Regions from separate parts of the Bacillus sp. CGMCC 1.60114 genome, predicted to be linked through region 1. Evidence: predicted binding sites of a transcription regulator. Region 1 holds the regulator's gene; each other region holds the start of a gene.

Region 1 (3,220 bases):
AAGTGGATTTTCCGATTCCATTTGGACCGACAAGGGCAACACTATCACCTCTTGTTAATTGGAAATGAATGTGCTCAATGATTGGCTCATTATTATAACCAATTGTGACATTTTTTACTTGTAGTACATCATTACCGCTTTGCCTATCGATATCAAAGTGGAAAGAAGCAGATTTTTCATCACCGAGTGGTCTCGTCATAAGTTCCATACGATTTAATTGTTTTTGGCGACTTTGTGCTCGTTTTGTTGTGGAAGCACGGGCAATATTTTTTTGAATGAAGTCTTGTAGCTTTGTGACTTCTTCTTGCTGTTTCTCATACCGCTTTATCTCTTGTTCGTATAGTGATGCTTTAAGTTCTAAATACTTACTGTAGTTTCCCGTGTATTTACGACTTTGTTTATTAGAGATTTCATACACCTGTGTTACGAGTTTATCTAGAAAGTATCGATCGTGTGAAACGATTAAAATAGCGCCAGGATAGCCTTGTAAATATTGTTCTAGCCATGTTAATGTATCGATATCTAAATGGTTTGTTGGCTCATCCAAAATAAGCAAATCTGGTTTTGTTAACAATAATTTTCCAAGAGCTAAACGAGTTTTTTGTCCACCGCTTAATGTCGAGATTGTAGTTCCGTGTGTTTCAGACGGAAAGCCGAGTCCGCTTAAAACAGAGCGAATGTCCGCTTCGTATTGGTAGCCGCCTTTATTTTTATAATCTAATTGCAGGCGATCATACTCTGCTAACAATCTTTCATGTACAGTGACATTTGTGAAATTTTCTTCTTTTCCCATTTCTTGTTCTAGCCTTCGGAGTTCTTTCTCCATGCGTTGCAAGTCGAGAAATACCGTTAGCATTTCATCCCAAATGGTTAATGACGTCTCAAGACCAGTGTGCTGTGCTAAGTAACCGATAGATACATCTTTCGGTTTAATAATTTCTCCGCTGTCATGGGACAGTTCTCCCGCAATAATCTTTAATAATGTAGACTTTCCAGCGCCGTTACGGCCGACAAGTGCAATACGATCACGCGTCTGTACCTCTAACTTAATGTTTGAAAGAATCATTTCAGCGGCGTATAACTTGGAAAGGTTATTTACTTGTAGTAGAATCAATGTTTTCACCTCAAATAATTTCTTAACTTTGCCATGATTATATTTCTCAATCATACTAAAAATAGTGTATAGTTGAACATAATAGAGAAGTTCTCTCTCTATTATACAAGGAAAACTTTCAATGCTAAACTTCCGTACATGTTTCAATCACTTGAACAGATAGGAAGAGAGGAGGGGGTTGCATGGAGCAGCCTAAAATTCCGCAGGCGACTGCCAAAAGATTGCCTCTATACTATCGATTTATCCAAAACTTATCATTATCTGGTAAGCAACGCGTATCATCTGCAGAATTAAGTGAAGCGGTGAAAGTGGATTCTGCGACAATTCGAAGAGATTTTTCATACTTTGGGGCATTAGGGAAAAAGGGATACGGCTATAACGTAAATTATTTATTGTCGTTTTTTCGCGAAACACTTGACCAAGATGATGTAACGCGTGTAGCTCTAATAGGGGTAGGTAATTTAGGGACAGCTTTCTTACATTACAATTTTACGAAAAATAATAATACAAAAATTGAGATGGCATTTGACGTTGATGAAGAGAAAGTTGGAAAAGAAATCGGAGGAATTCCAGTATATCATCTGGATGAATTAGAAGAGAAATTATCAGATGATATAAAAGTGGCAATATTAACAGTACCTGCTTCTGTTGCACAAGCTGTAGCAGATCGCTTATCGCATACTGGTATACAAGGTGTTTTAAACTTTACACCTGCTAGGTTAAATATAGTAGAACATATTCGAATTCATCATATTGATTTAGCGGTAGAATTACAAACGCTTGTGTACTTTTTAAAAAATTATCCAAAATAAAAACGCAGGAATTCCCTGCGTTTTTATTATTTCTTCATATTACCTTTTTTCGATTTAGAAAAAAGAAGGCGAAGTGCCAAATTAAAATCAACGGTTGCCATTATAGCAAGCAATAGTGTATAAAAGTTCCAAATTGTATCTTCAACACTTGTAATTGCTAAGTATGTAAAAATACACCCGAGAAGAAAGTACAAAGTTGCCATAACAAATGGTGAATTTCGCATGTTTAAAATCCTCCGATAAATCCTTGCAATTTTTCAGCTTTTTCTAGATAGGGATGAAGTACAAATGTAATTAACATAACATTTGTATTCATCATAACATGAGCCATAATGGGTACAATAATTCGTTTCGTTTTAACGTATAAAAATGAAAAAACAAGCCCCATGGAAATATACACTAATAAATGTGTAGGGTCAAAATGAATTAAAGCAAATATAAGAGAACTCACGATTGCTGCGATAAAGAAGTTATATCGTTTATATAGTGTTCCAAATAGAATCTTTCTAAATACAATTTCCTCAAGAATAGGAGCAAATATAGACGAAACAATTATAAATAATGGAGCAGCTTTTATGATTTCGATAATGTTTTGTGTATTTTCAGATTCAGCTTCAACTTTAAAAATTTGTGTTTCGATGGTGCCAGCAATTACTTGGGCGAATAAAGCAAGAAAAACTCCTAAAATGATCCAACCTATTGTAGCAGAAATGCTTGTTTTTTCTCGCTCCCATTTTTCCGATTGTGTATCATTGCGTAATAACAGTAGGATGATAATAAGAGCAACGAAGAAGCTGATTATTCCCCAATGTGCAGTTGCTAATTGAACCTTTTCTTGAAAGCTCCTGTTTCCATTGTTGTATATTCCGCTTTTTAAAAGGATCCATCCTCCAATTACCCCTGATAATTGCATTAAAATATATGTAATAACAACCCACCAGTATTGTCTCTTCAATTTCATAACTCCTTTTTAAATTTTTTGTAATGAAAAAGGAAAATGCTCTACCCATAGAGAAAACAACTTATGGCATCTTTCTTATTGTAACATAGGAGAAGAAGGAAAAACGATGATGAATCTTCTATCAGTACTGATTTTCCGTGAAGGTAAGAATTATTATGTTATTCATCCGGTAAAGTATATAAGCTTATAGAAAAAAGGAAAAGAATGTAGAATAGTTTTCCGAAAAATTACGTTTTTTCACTTGCAAAAGAAAATAAGATTCTTTATTATAATAAGTGTGTTAGCACTCGGAGTGTTCGAGTGCTAATAAACATAAAATTTACATAGTCAATG
Region 2 (3,220 bases), on a different contig from region 1:
CTGGAGTATTACCAGTTTTCTTACCGTATACAACATTAGATGTAATTGTTAAGATTGACATTGTATGAACAGAATTACGGTATGTTTTATGTTTACGAAGTTTGTTCATAAATGTTTTTACAAGATTGACTGCAATTTCATCTACACGATCATCATTGTTACCGTATTTAGGGAAGTCTCCTTCAATTTCAAAGTCAACTGCGATACCATTTTCATCACGGATTGGTTTTACTTTCGCATATTTAATTGCACTTAAAGAGTCAGCTACTACAGATAATCCAGCAATACCTGTTGCCATTGTACGAAGAATCTCTGTATCATGAAGTGCCATTTCAATGCGTTCATAGCTATATTTATCATGCATATAGTGAATTACATTTAATGTATTTAAATATAAACCTGCTAGCCATTCCATTGTCATATCAAATTTACGCATAACTTCTTCGTAATCTAATACTTCAGAAGTGATAGGTGCAAATTCAGGTCCAATTTGTTCTTTTGATTTTTCATCTCTACCGCCATTAATTGCATATAACAGTGTCTTAGCTAAGTTTGCACGAGCTCCGAAGAACTGCATTTGCTTACCAATTCTCATTGCAGACACACAACAAGCAATACCGTAATCATCGCCATACTCTGGGCGCATAATGTCATCATTTTCATATTGAATTGCAGATGTTTTAATAGACATTTTCGCACAGTAGTTTTTAAAGTTCTGTGGTAATTGTTTAGACCAAAGAACTGTTAAGTTTGGTTCTGGAGCTGGTCCTAAGTTATCTAATGTGTGTAAGAAACGGAATGAGTTTTTCGTTACTAATGGACGACCATCAAGTGCAATACCACCGATAGATTCTGTTACCCAGGTTGGATCACCAGAGAATAATTCATTATAATCAGGTGTTCTTGCAAATTTCACAAGACGTAATTTCATAATGAAATGATCAACAATTTCTTGTGCTTCTTCTTCTGTTAATGTACCGTTTACTAAATCTCTTTCAATAAAGATATCTAAGAAAGTAGACGTACGGCCAAGACTCATCGCTGCACCGTTTTGTTCTTTAATTGCTGCAAGATAAGCAAAATATAACCATTGGAACGCTTCTTGTGCATTTGTTGCTGGCTTAGAAATATCAAAGCCATGAGAAGCTGCCATTTGTTTTAATTCTTGAAGGGCACGGATTTGCTCAGATAATTCTTCGCGTAAACGCATTGTATCTTCGCTCATTACACCGCCAGTTAAATTCAAATCTTCCTTTTTCGCTTCGATTAAACGATCTATACCGTATAATGCAACGCGGCGATAGTCACCAATAATACGACCACGTCCATATGCATCTGGAAGACCTGTAATAACGCCTGATTTACGAGCTGCTCTCATTTCAGGAGTATAAGCATCGAATACACCTTGGTTATGCGTTTTACGCCAGTCTCTGAAAATACGGCTTAGTTCTTTGTCCATTTCATATCCATAAGATTCACAAGCTTGCTCTGCCATACGAATACCACCTAATGGTTGTAATGAGCGCTTAAATGGCTTGTCAGTTTGGAAACCAACTACTTTTTCAATATCTTTATTTAAATATCCTGGGTCATGTGATGTAATAGAAGAAACAATTTTCGTATCCATGTCAAGGACTCCGCCATTGTCACGTTCTTGTTTTGTTAAATCCATTACTTGATCCCAAAGTTGTTTCGTCGCTTCTGTTGCTCCAGCCAAGAAGGATTCATCCCCCTGGTAAACGTTTACATTATTTAAAATGAAGTTGCGGACATCAATCTCTGCTTTCCACTTTTCACCTTTAAAGTTTTCCCATGCATTTTTTACATTTTCTAATACTTCAGTCATCCTAATCTCCTCCATTTTTGATTAGTACAGGACTAAGATTTTTTATATAACAGCTTACGTATTTAGAATACTACTTTTTTGAAAAAATGAACGTTAAAGTTGTGACATGTTTGTGAAACAATGAGCAAACTCCTATGAATATAGTGAAAACGTTACTTTAATCTTTATTAAATTAACCCCTTTTAATAATTTCATTTTTTTGGTATTCTAATGAAGGAATCCTTTTCTGCAGTATAAGAGTCATATCCAGTTTAAACTGTAATACTCTTCCTCCCTATTCTGTTATAGTATTTTTAAAACAGAATGAAAAAAGGTGTGCCTGTTTTGGCACACCTTTTTTATTTTATCCCGCCATTTTTGGGCAGTAAGACCCCCACCGATGGAAGTTTCACTTTATTTCTCTCTTACGTCCACCATCATGAAAACCACCTCGAATGCCAAGTTCTTCTATCAAACATGACATCCCCTCTTCATGATCCCCAATAATTCGAAGTACAGCTGGGGCATGCTCCTTCACTGTAAAATGTTCATTCGGCCGAATTCGATTCATTTGATCTACTTCTACACGATGTACACAAGAGGTTAAAAATCCCGCTAATATTGCCTTCACCTGTGCCACACATGGAGATAATAAAGAATCAAATCCGATATATTCTAAACAAACCTTACTAAATGCATTTGGTACAGATACGAGCGAACCTACCCCTAAATCTTTTCGGTTACAAGCCAAGTTTAGGGCATATTTTAGTGCCGTAACAAGATGTAATGGTGCTCGTAAATCTAAATAATTATTTAAATCATTCAACACCACGTCTTGTCCTTCGGCAATCGCTTTTGCAAAAGGATACAAATCCTTTGCAGGTATTGCAAAATCACCATCAATAAATAACAAGATATCCCCTTTAGCCATCTGAGCCCCTATAGAACGTCCCACATCATTTCCAAGAGTTTCTTCATAAACAATAGTTGTAGCCCCGCATTGCTTTGCAATTGTCGCTGTTTTATCATTTGATCCATTAACAACAACGATAATTTCAAGTGGCTCAATTTTACGTGCTTCTTGAATAACTAATGCAATCGTCATTTCTTCGTTTTGAGCAGGAATAATAATTGAAAGTTGTTTACCACTATATAAATTGGATTGAATACCCCAGCCATTATAATATGAAGGCAATGCTTGATCACCAAGTTCGCGAAGAGCTAGTACAATATCTCTTCTCCTATTTCCATCTGTATAGGCTCCTCGTCTATCATAATTATCTAACCATTCACCTAATGCTTCTATGTGATCTCCTATCATTCGCTGCTCTGCATGTGCAAGTTTATTCCCATATGCTTCATGCTCAGCTGGGCGAAATTTATTGGAAGTAATTA
Region 3 (3,220 bases), on a different contig from region 1:
ATGGATTATTAGGAGCAACAGTTATGTTTGTACTTTTATATATCATTCAAGTAATTTGTCCAGCAGGTATTGGCGGTGGGGATGTAAAACTGCTCATTTTACTTGGATTTGTAGTCGGAACAAAAACGATATTACTATCACTTTGTTTTTCTTCATTGTTTGGTATTTGCTTTTTTACTATTTCTATTGCTTTTCGGCGCATGACTTATAAAGAACCGCTCCCGTTTGCTCCGTTTATTGCACTGGGGACAGTAGGTGCATATAGTATGTATATGTAGAGGAGGGATAAGATGAATGTATATATGGATGATCAAAGACCTTGCCCAGCAGGATTTACGTTAGCAACGACAGTGGAACAGGCACTGGAGCTTACTCGGAATAATAAGGTACATACGTTATCGCTTGATTATAATATGGGATTGCGTCAGAGAAATGGATTGTATTTTATCGATGCCTTTTGTAAGGAAGGATTACATGTCGAGGAAATTTATCTTCATACAAATGATACAATAGGACAATATTATATGTTAAATCGCATACAAAAAGGAAAGGTGTCCGGAGAAATTTCTTCATCTATTCTTATTAAATGTGTTGGAAGTTACTAAAAAACATGCATTCCAATAAGGTTGGAATGCATGTTTTCGATGGTGCTCCAGTTATTCGTGCGGGACTGAAGCCCCCATACTGAAGAAAGTTTTGCATTATTTTACATGCGCTTGTAATGGAATGATTTCTTCAACTTGTGCGGAAATGATTCCACTTTCTGTAGATTCTGGTTTACTTTTTGTTTTAGTCAAATAATGATATACCATGCCGACAAACACAGATCCACCGATAATATTTCCAATTGTAACTGGAATTAAGTTATGAATTGCACCTGCAACAGAAATTGTATCAGGGTGTGGTGATACTAAAGAAAGTGCAAATAGCGATAAATTTGCGATGCTATGCTCATATCCAGATAAGAAAAAAGTAAAAACAATAAGCATCATCATAAGCATTTTTGCTGTATCTCCCTTTACTTGAGAAGGAAGGAAACATGCAAGACAAACGAGCCAGTTACATAAAATTGCTTTAAAAAATAAGTGCATTGTTGATGCGCCCATCTTTGTTCCAACAACTTCATTTAATAAGTGATTGTGACTAATCGTTTCAAAAATACCAGTCGCATAAAAGAGTGCTGCAAAAAATATTGCCCCTACTAAGTTACCGGCATAGCAAGCACCCCAGTTACGTAATGTATCACCAATTGTGGTCTCTTTTCGCAAAGTTGCAACTGTGAAATACATTGTATTTCCTGTAAATAATTCAGCACCGCCATATATAATTAAAATGAGTGCGATTCCAAAAAACATAGAAGATGCTAAATATGTGGCAGGTGAATGTGCATCATGAAAGAAATTTCCTAATTTAAAACATAGTACAATCGTAAAACCAATATAGATACCAGCAAGTACAGCACGAAGAAAATATTGCATTGGATTGTTATCTAGCATTTGTTTCTTTTTCTTTGCAAGCTGTACAACGTAATCTACTCCTTGTTCTAGCATAAGTCATTACGCTCCTTTAATACATCGTTTATAAATACTCTTGATATGAATAAAGTACACGTATTTGTTTCTACTTTCAATAAGTTTGTGCAATATTTCACAAAAAGGACATGATTTCAAAAGAAAGCGCTAACATTTTTGTTGTATAATATGGTGAATTTTCAATGTATGAGAAAAAATGTATATTTTTGAAGAAAAGAAAAAGCGCTGAAATTACAGCGCTTTTTCTTTATATTTTTTCGAATTTTGTTGTACATTTGGTGTTGTTTCTTTTGATAAGAACCAACCACTTGCACCAATTCCAAGCAATACAGTCCAAAATATAATTTTCCAAGTAGCTGATTCTGGGAATTCATGTGGAATCACACCTAATGCAGGGTGAGCCAACGTATGAACTGCTAATTTCACACCAACCCAGCCTACAATCGTGAATGCAGCAGTTTCCAACCCAGGTTTACGTTTCAGTAAGTTTACGAAAGCAGATGCGGCAAAGCGCATAATGATTAATCCAATCATACCACCTGCGAAAATAACGAAAAACTGTGCTGTATCGAGGCTACCAATCGTACCAAGATTTGTTTTCGGTAATGTCACAGCTAATGCAACAGCCGCTAAAATAGAGTCAATAGCAAAGGCGATATCAGCAACCTCTACTTTAAATACAGTCCACCAAAAGTTTTCTTGTTTTTTCTCTGTCTCGTTTTCCTTTGTTTCTTCGTGCGTTACATTCTTTTTTACATAAGTTTTTACAAGATGGTTACCAGCAATAAACATTAAATAGATGGCGCCGATCGCTTGTACTTGCCATACATCGACAAGAAATGAAATTATAAACAGCGATCCAAAGCGAAATACAAAGGCTCCTGCAAGCCCATAAAATAAGGCTTTTTTACGCTTTTCTTCCGGTAAATGTTTTACCATAATAGCAAGAACAAGCGCGTTATCTGCTGCTAAAATTCCCTCTAAAACGATTAAAATAAGTAATACCCAGCCATACTCCAATAATAAAGATAAATCCATTTCCATTCTCCTCTCGTTTGTATATGTGCTAAACAAAAGAAGAAAATTCCCCATTGTTTAGCTTTCCCCAAATAAGCTCTATCAACGGAGAAGAAATTTAGACAAGAATGCAAAAAAGACCTCTGCCGTTGATAGGCAAAGGTCTTGCTAGACATATGTAATAAGATATGCCAACAAAGCCGGAGGAATATAATTCCACGTAATGACGACTTTGTTTCAGAGAATATTTTCTCTGACGCTACTCCCCTTTGGAAATATGCTGTTACTTATAATATATGAGAACTGTTAATGTTTGTCAACCATTAAAAAATGTTTGCTCGCATATTTAACATGTATATTTTTTCTGCATGCAAAAGAAGAGACTACTAACAAGGAAAAAGATTATATGTTGTACAGATTAGAAAAGAAAAGAGACAGAGGGCATCTGTCTCAAATCCATTATCTATTTGATTAATTATCCACGTAATTGTTGTTGTGCAAGAGAAACAAGACGTTTTGTTACTTCACCGCCAACAGATCCGTTAGAACGAGAAGCTGTGTCAGAACCTAAACTTACGCCAAATTCTTGAGCGATTTCATACTTGAATTGCTCAAGTGCTTGTTCAGCACCAGGAACAAGTAGTTTATTTGTTTTCGCCATATTAGATGTA
Region 4 (3,220 bases), on a different contig from region 1:
AATCCAAACCGTTTTTTCACCAAGCGCTTCTAAATCAACCACAGCACGTAATGCTCGTCCTATTAAACGTTGAATTTCCATTGTGCGCCCTGTTACTTTTCCTTTACTCGATTCACGAATGGTACGCTGTTCTGTTGCACGAGGAATCATGGAATACTCAGCTGTAACCCATCCCTTTCCTTCCCCTCTCATAAACGGCGGAACCCTTTCTTCAATCGTTGCTGTACAAATAACTTTCGTATCGCCAACTTCAATCAATACTGATCCTTCTGGATGTTTTAAATAATTCGTATGAATATGTACACGGCGCAAATCTGATGCTTGTCTACCATCTACTCGCATAAAAATAACCCCCTTATAACTGCTACATGTTAGTATAGCCCATTTAAAAATTATGTTATGTATGACAATAAAAGAAGGGGAGTTCCCCTTCTTTTCATAAATTAAGTATATCAAATTATTCCTGTTTAAAAACTACCTGTGTTCACGTTTTGCGGACGATCGACTGGTTTTATTAATTTAGTGCCTTTTTCTGTAACAAGATTCGCTTTTCCATTCACTTGAATTAACACATTTTCTACTCCTTGTTTTTCCGTTAAAGTTAATACAAGAGACTGGAGTACATAGTCAGAAATCATACTTTTACCTTTATTCCCATAAATATTTTCATTAAAGTTTAGCGTCACCGTTCCTTTTTCAAGTTTCGGCTCATTGATTAGCTTCACATCTGGATTAAAGTCGTATGTTAACGCTGATTGATGCGCTGGTCCTTTTACAAGTTCATTTACAATTGTCGCGACTTCATTTTCTTTTCCTTCTGCAACGCGGCGCGTTACTGGTACATAATAATTTTGTTTATTATTTTGCGCCAAGAAATACAACGTAACTGGTTTTGTGTTTGTAATATCAGCCACTTGCTCATCATCAAAGTTAATGCCATTTGCCCGGCTTAATCCATTACCAATCGGCGTACCAGCAACAGGCATCTTCGCTAAATCTTGCCCATTTATACGAAATTTCACATTCTTCACTTCTTTAAACTGCGTTAACGTCCAAGTAACTGCTTCTACAATACGACGTTCTTCTTCTTTTTTATAATTTTTCACTTCTTTAGAAAAATCAACAACTGCTGTCCCGTTTTTCACATCAACTTGCATTTCTGTATCTGCGGGAAGTACAGCTTGAAATCCATTTGGCAATAGATTCGTCACTGGCCCATCTTTCACTAAATATTGTAATGTTTGTTTAATGACTGCATTATCTTTCGGGGCAGGTAACTGTACTGTTTGCGGTACAACATAACCATTTTTATCTACGAGATATAAATCTTGTTTTATCGTTTTCCCTTGTTTCGCAGTTTCTTTCTTCTCACCATCTGTATACGTTACTTTCTTAGGCGGATCAATTTGTTCTGTCGCTTTTTCCTTACTAAACAAACCACACCCTGCTAATAAAACTGTACTTAATGTAGCACAAACAATCCATTTTAAAGTCGATTTAGGCATACGCTTTCCTCCTAAAAATCTAAGTTTGTACTACATGTATACGAGCTCCACTTTCACTTTAGAACAAGCAATGACAACTTATCTTTTCTAAAAACATCTACATAAAGTGAAACTTCCATCAGCAGGAGTGTTCTTCATCCCCACTGATGGTTAGTTAAACCAATCAGGTGCATGCCAGCAGTTATCCCCCACCTATCTTCTTTCGTTTCGCTATTACAGCAAATTTGAACAATTTATGAATCCTCCAAAACTGTGATAAATATCACATCTCCTCATTTTCCAAAAATTCTATAATACAAACATAAAAGTTTGTTAAATCTTTCACAAAAAGAAGGGAAATGAATATGAAAACACGTTTAGTCATGATCGGGAACGGTATGGCTGGAATACGCTGCATCGAAGAAATTTTAAAACAAAACCATACCTTATACGACATTACCATCTTTGGAGATGAACCGCACCCAAATTACAATCGTATTATGCTCTCCCACGTCCTACAAGGAAAAACAAATATGCAAGATATCATTATGAACAAATATAGTTGGTACGAAGAAAATGATATTACGTTGTATACAAATGAAAAAGTACTTCATATTGATCGGGAAAAACAAGTCATTGTTACAGAAAAGAATCGTCTTGTTATGTACGATAAACTCATTATCGCAACAGGATCCAGTGCTTTTATCTTACCTGTGGAAGGTTCAAATCTCCCTGGTGTAACAGGATTTCGCACAATCGAAGATACACAATTTATGATAGATACGGCTAAGCAATATAAAAAAGCAGTTGTCATTGGCGGCGGATTACTTGGTTTAGAAGCCGCACGAGGACTTATTGACTTAGGAATGGACGTGCATGTTGTTCATTTAATGCCACACTTAATGGAGCAACAGCTCGATGCTAAGGCAGCTTCATTACTGCGTGAAGATTTAGAAACACAGGGTATGAAGTTCCTTATGGAAAAGAAAACGATAAAAATTCTTGGTACAGACCACGTTGAGGGCATTCAATTTGCAGATGGCGATATTGTAAATTGTGATTTAATCGTCATGGCTGTTGGAATACGTCCGAATACACAGTTAGCAAAAGACGCTGGTTTACTTGTGAACCGCGGCATTGTAGTCAATGACTATATGCAAACAAATGACCAATCCATCTATGCGGTTGGTGAATGTGCAGAGCATAAAGGAATTGCCTATGGTCTTGTTGCACCGCTCTATGAGCAAGGTGCTGTATTAGCAAAACAGATTACAAATACACAAACAGATGGATATACAGGCAGCATCGTCGGTACACAACTGAAAGTTGCTGGATGCGATTTATTCTCAGCTGGTCAAATTTATGAAGATGAGGTAACAAAAGCAATCTCCATATTTGTCGAATGTACACGTTCCTATAAAAAAGTACTAATCCGCGACAATAAAGTTGTTGGTGTTGTTTTATATGGTGATACAGCTGACGGCACACGCCTCTTCAGCATGTTAAAAAAAGAAGAAGATATACAAGAATATACCCCAGCTTCTCTTCTTCACAAAGCTGGGGAAGATAGCGGACTTGATATTACAAGTATGAGTGCTGATGAAACTGTTTGCGGATGTAACGGTGTCACAAAAGGAGCCATTGTTCACGCTATTTTAGAACAAGACTTAACAACATTTGCAGAAGTAAAAGGATGTACAAAAGCTGCTGGATCCTGCGGGAAATGCCGCCCAGTT

What was found. The regulator Rex, encoded in region 1, represses fermentation and respiration genes when NADH is low (regulators of the CRP and FNR family bind a similar motif). The targets are predictions, from matches to a motif close to TTGTGAAATATTTCACAA.
Region 2: the regulator Rex is predicted to act here: its motif matches at 1,957-1,974, upstream of pflB (formate C-acetyltransferase).
Region 3: the regulator Rex is predicted to act here: its motif matches at 1,636-1,653, upstream of ACFQZ1_RS07350 (formate/nitrite transporter family protein).
Region 4: the regulator Rex is predicted to act here: its motif matches at 1,815-1,832, upstream of nirB (nitrite reductase large subunit NirB).

The regions. Positions count from the first base shown of each region.
Region 1 covers NZ_JBHTHG010000062.1:4,240-7,459, forward strand. The annotation lists gene ACFQZ1_RS10940 (ABC transporter ATP-binding protein) at 1-1,114, opposite strand, end outside; gene ACFQZ1_RS10945 (redox-sensing transcriptional repressor Rex) at 1,297-1,926, shown strand; gene ACFQZ1_RS10950 (YdiK family protein) at 1,953-2,150, opposite strand; gene ACFQZ1_RS10955 (CPBP family intramembrane glutamic endopeptidase) at 2,153-2,881, opposite strand.
Region 2 covers NZ_JBHTHG010000009.1:35,478-38,697, reverse strand. The annotation lists gene pflB (formate C-acetyltransferase) at 1-1,846, opposite strand, end outside; gene ACFQZ1_RS05670 (glycosyltransferase family 2 protein) at 2,235-3,220, opposite strand, start outside.
Region 3 covers NZ_JBHTHG010000012.1:259,668-262,887, reverse strand. The annotation lists gene ACFQZ1_RS07360 (prepilin peptidase) at 1-278, shown strand, start outside; gene ACFQZ1_RS07355 (cyclic-phosphate processing receiver domain-containing protein) at 291-605, shown strand; gene ACFQZ1_RS07350 (formate/nitrite transporter family protein) at 702-1,550, opposite strand; gene ACFQZ1_RS07345 (TerC family protein) at 1,764-2,570, opposite strand; gene ACFQZ1_RS07340 (alpha/beta-type small acid-soluble spore protein) at 3,025-3,210, opposite strand.
Region 4 covers NZ_JBHTHG010000007.1:299,351-302,570, forward strand. The annotation lists gene rph (ribonuclease PH) at 1-342, opposite strand, end outside; gene ACFQZ1_RS04670 (GerMN domain-containing protein) at 468-1,505, opposite strand; gene nirB (nitrite reductase large subunit NirB) at 1,850-3,220, shown strand, end outside.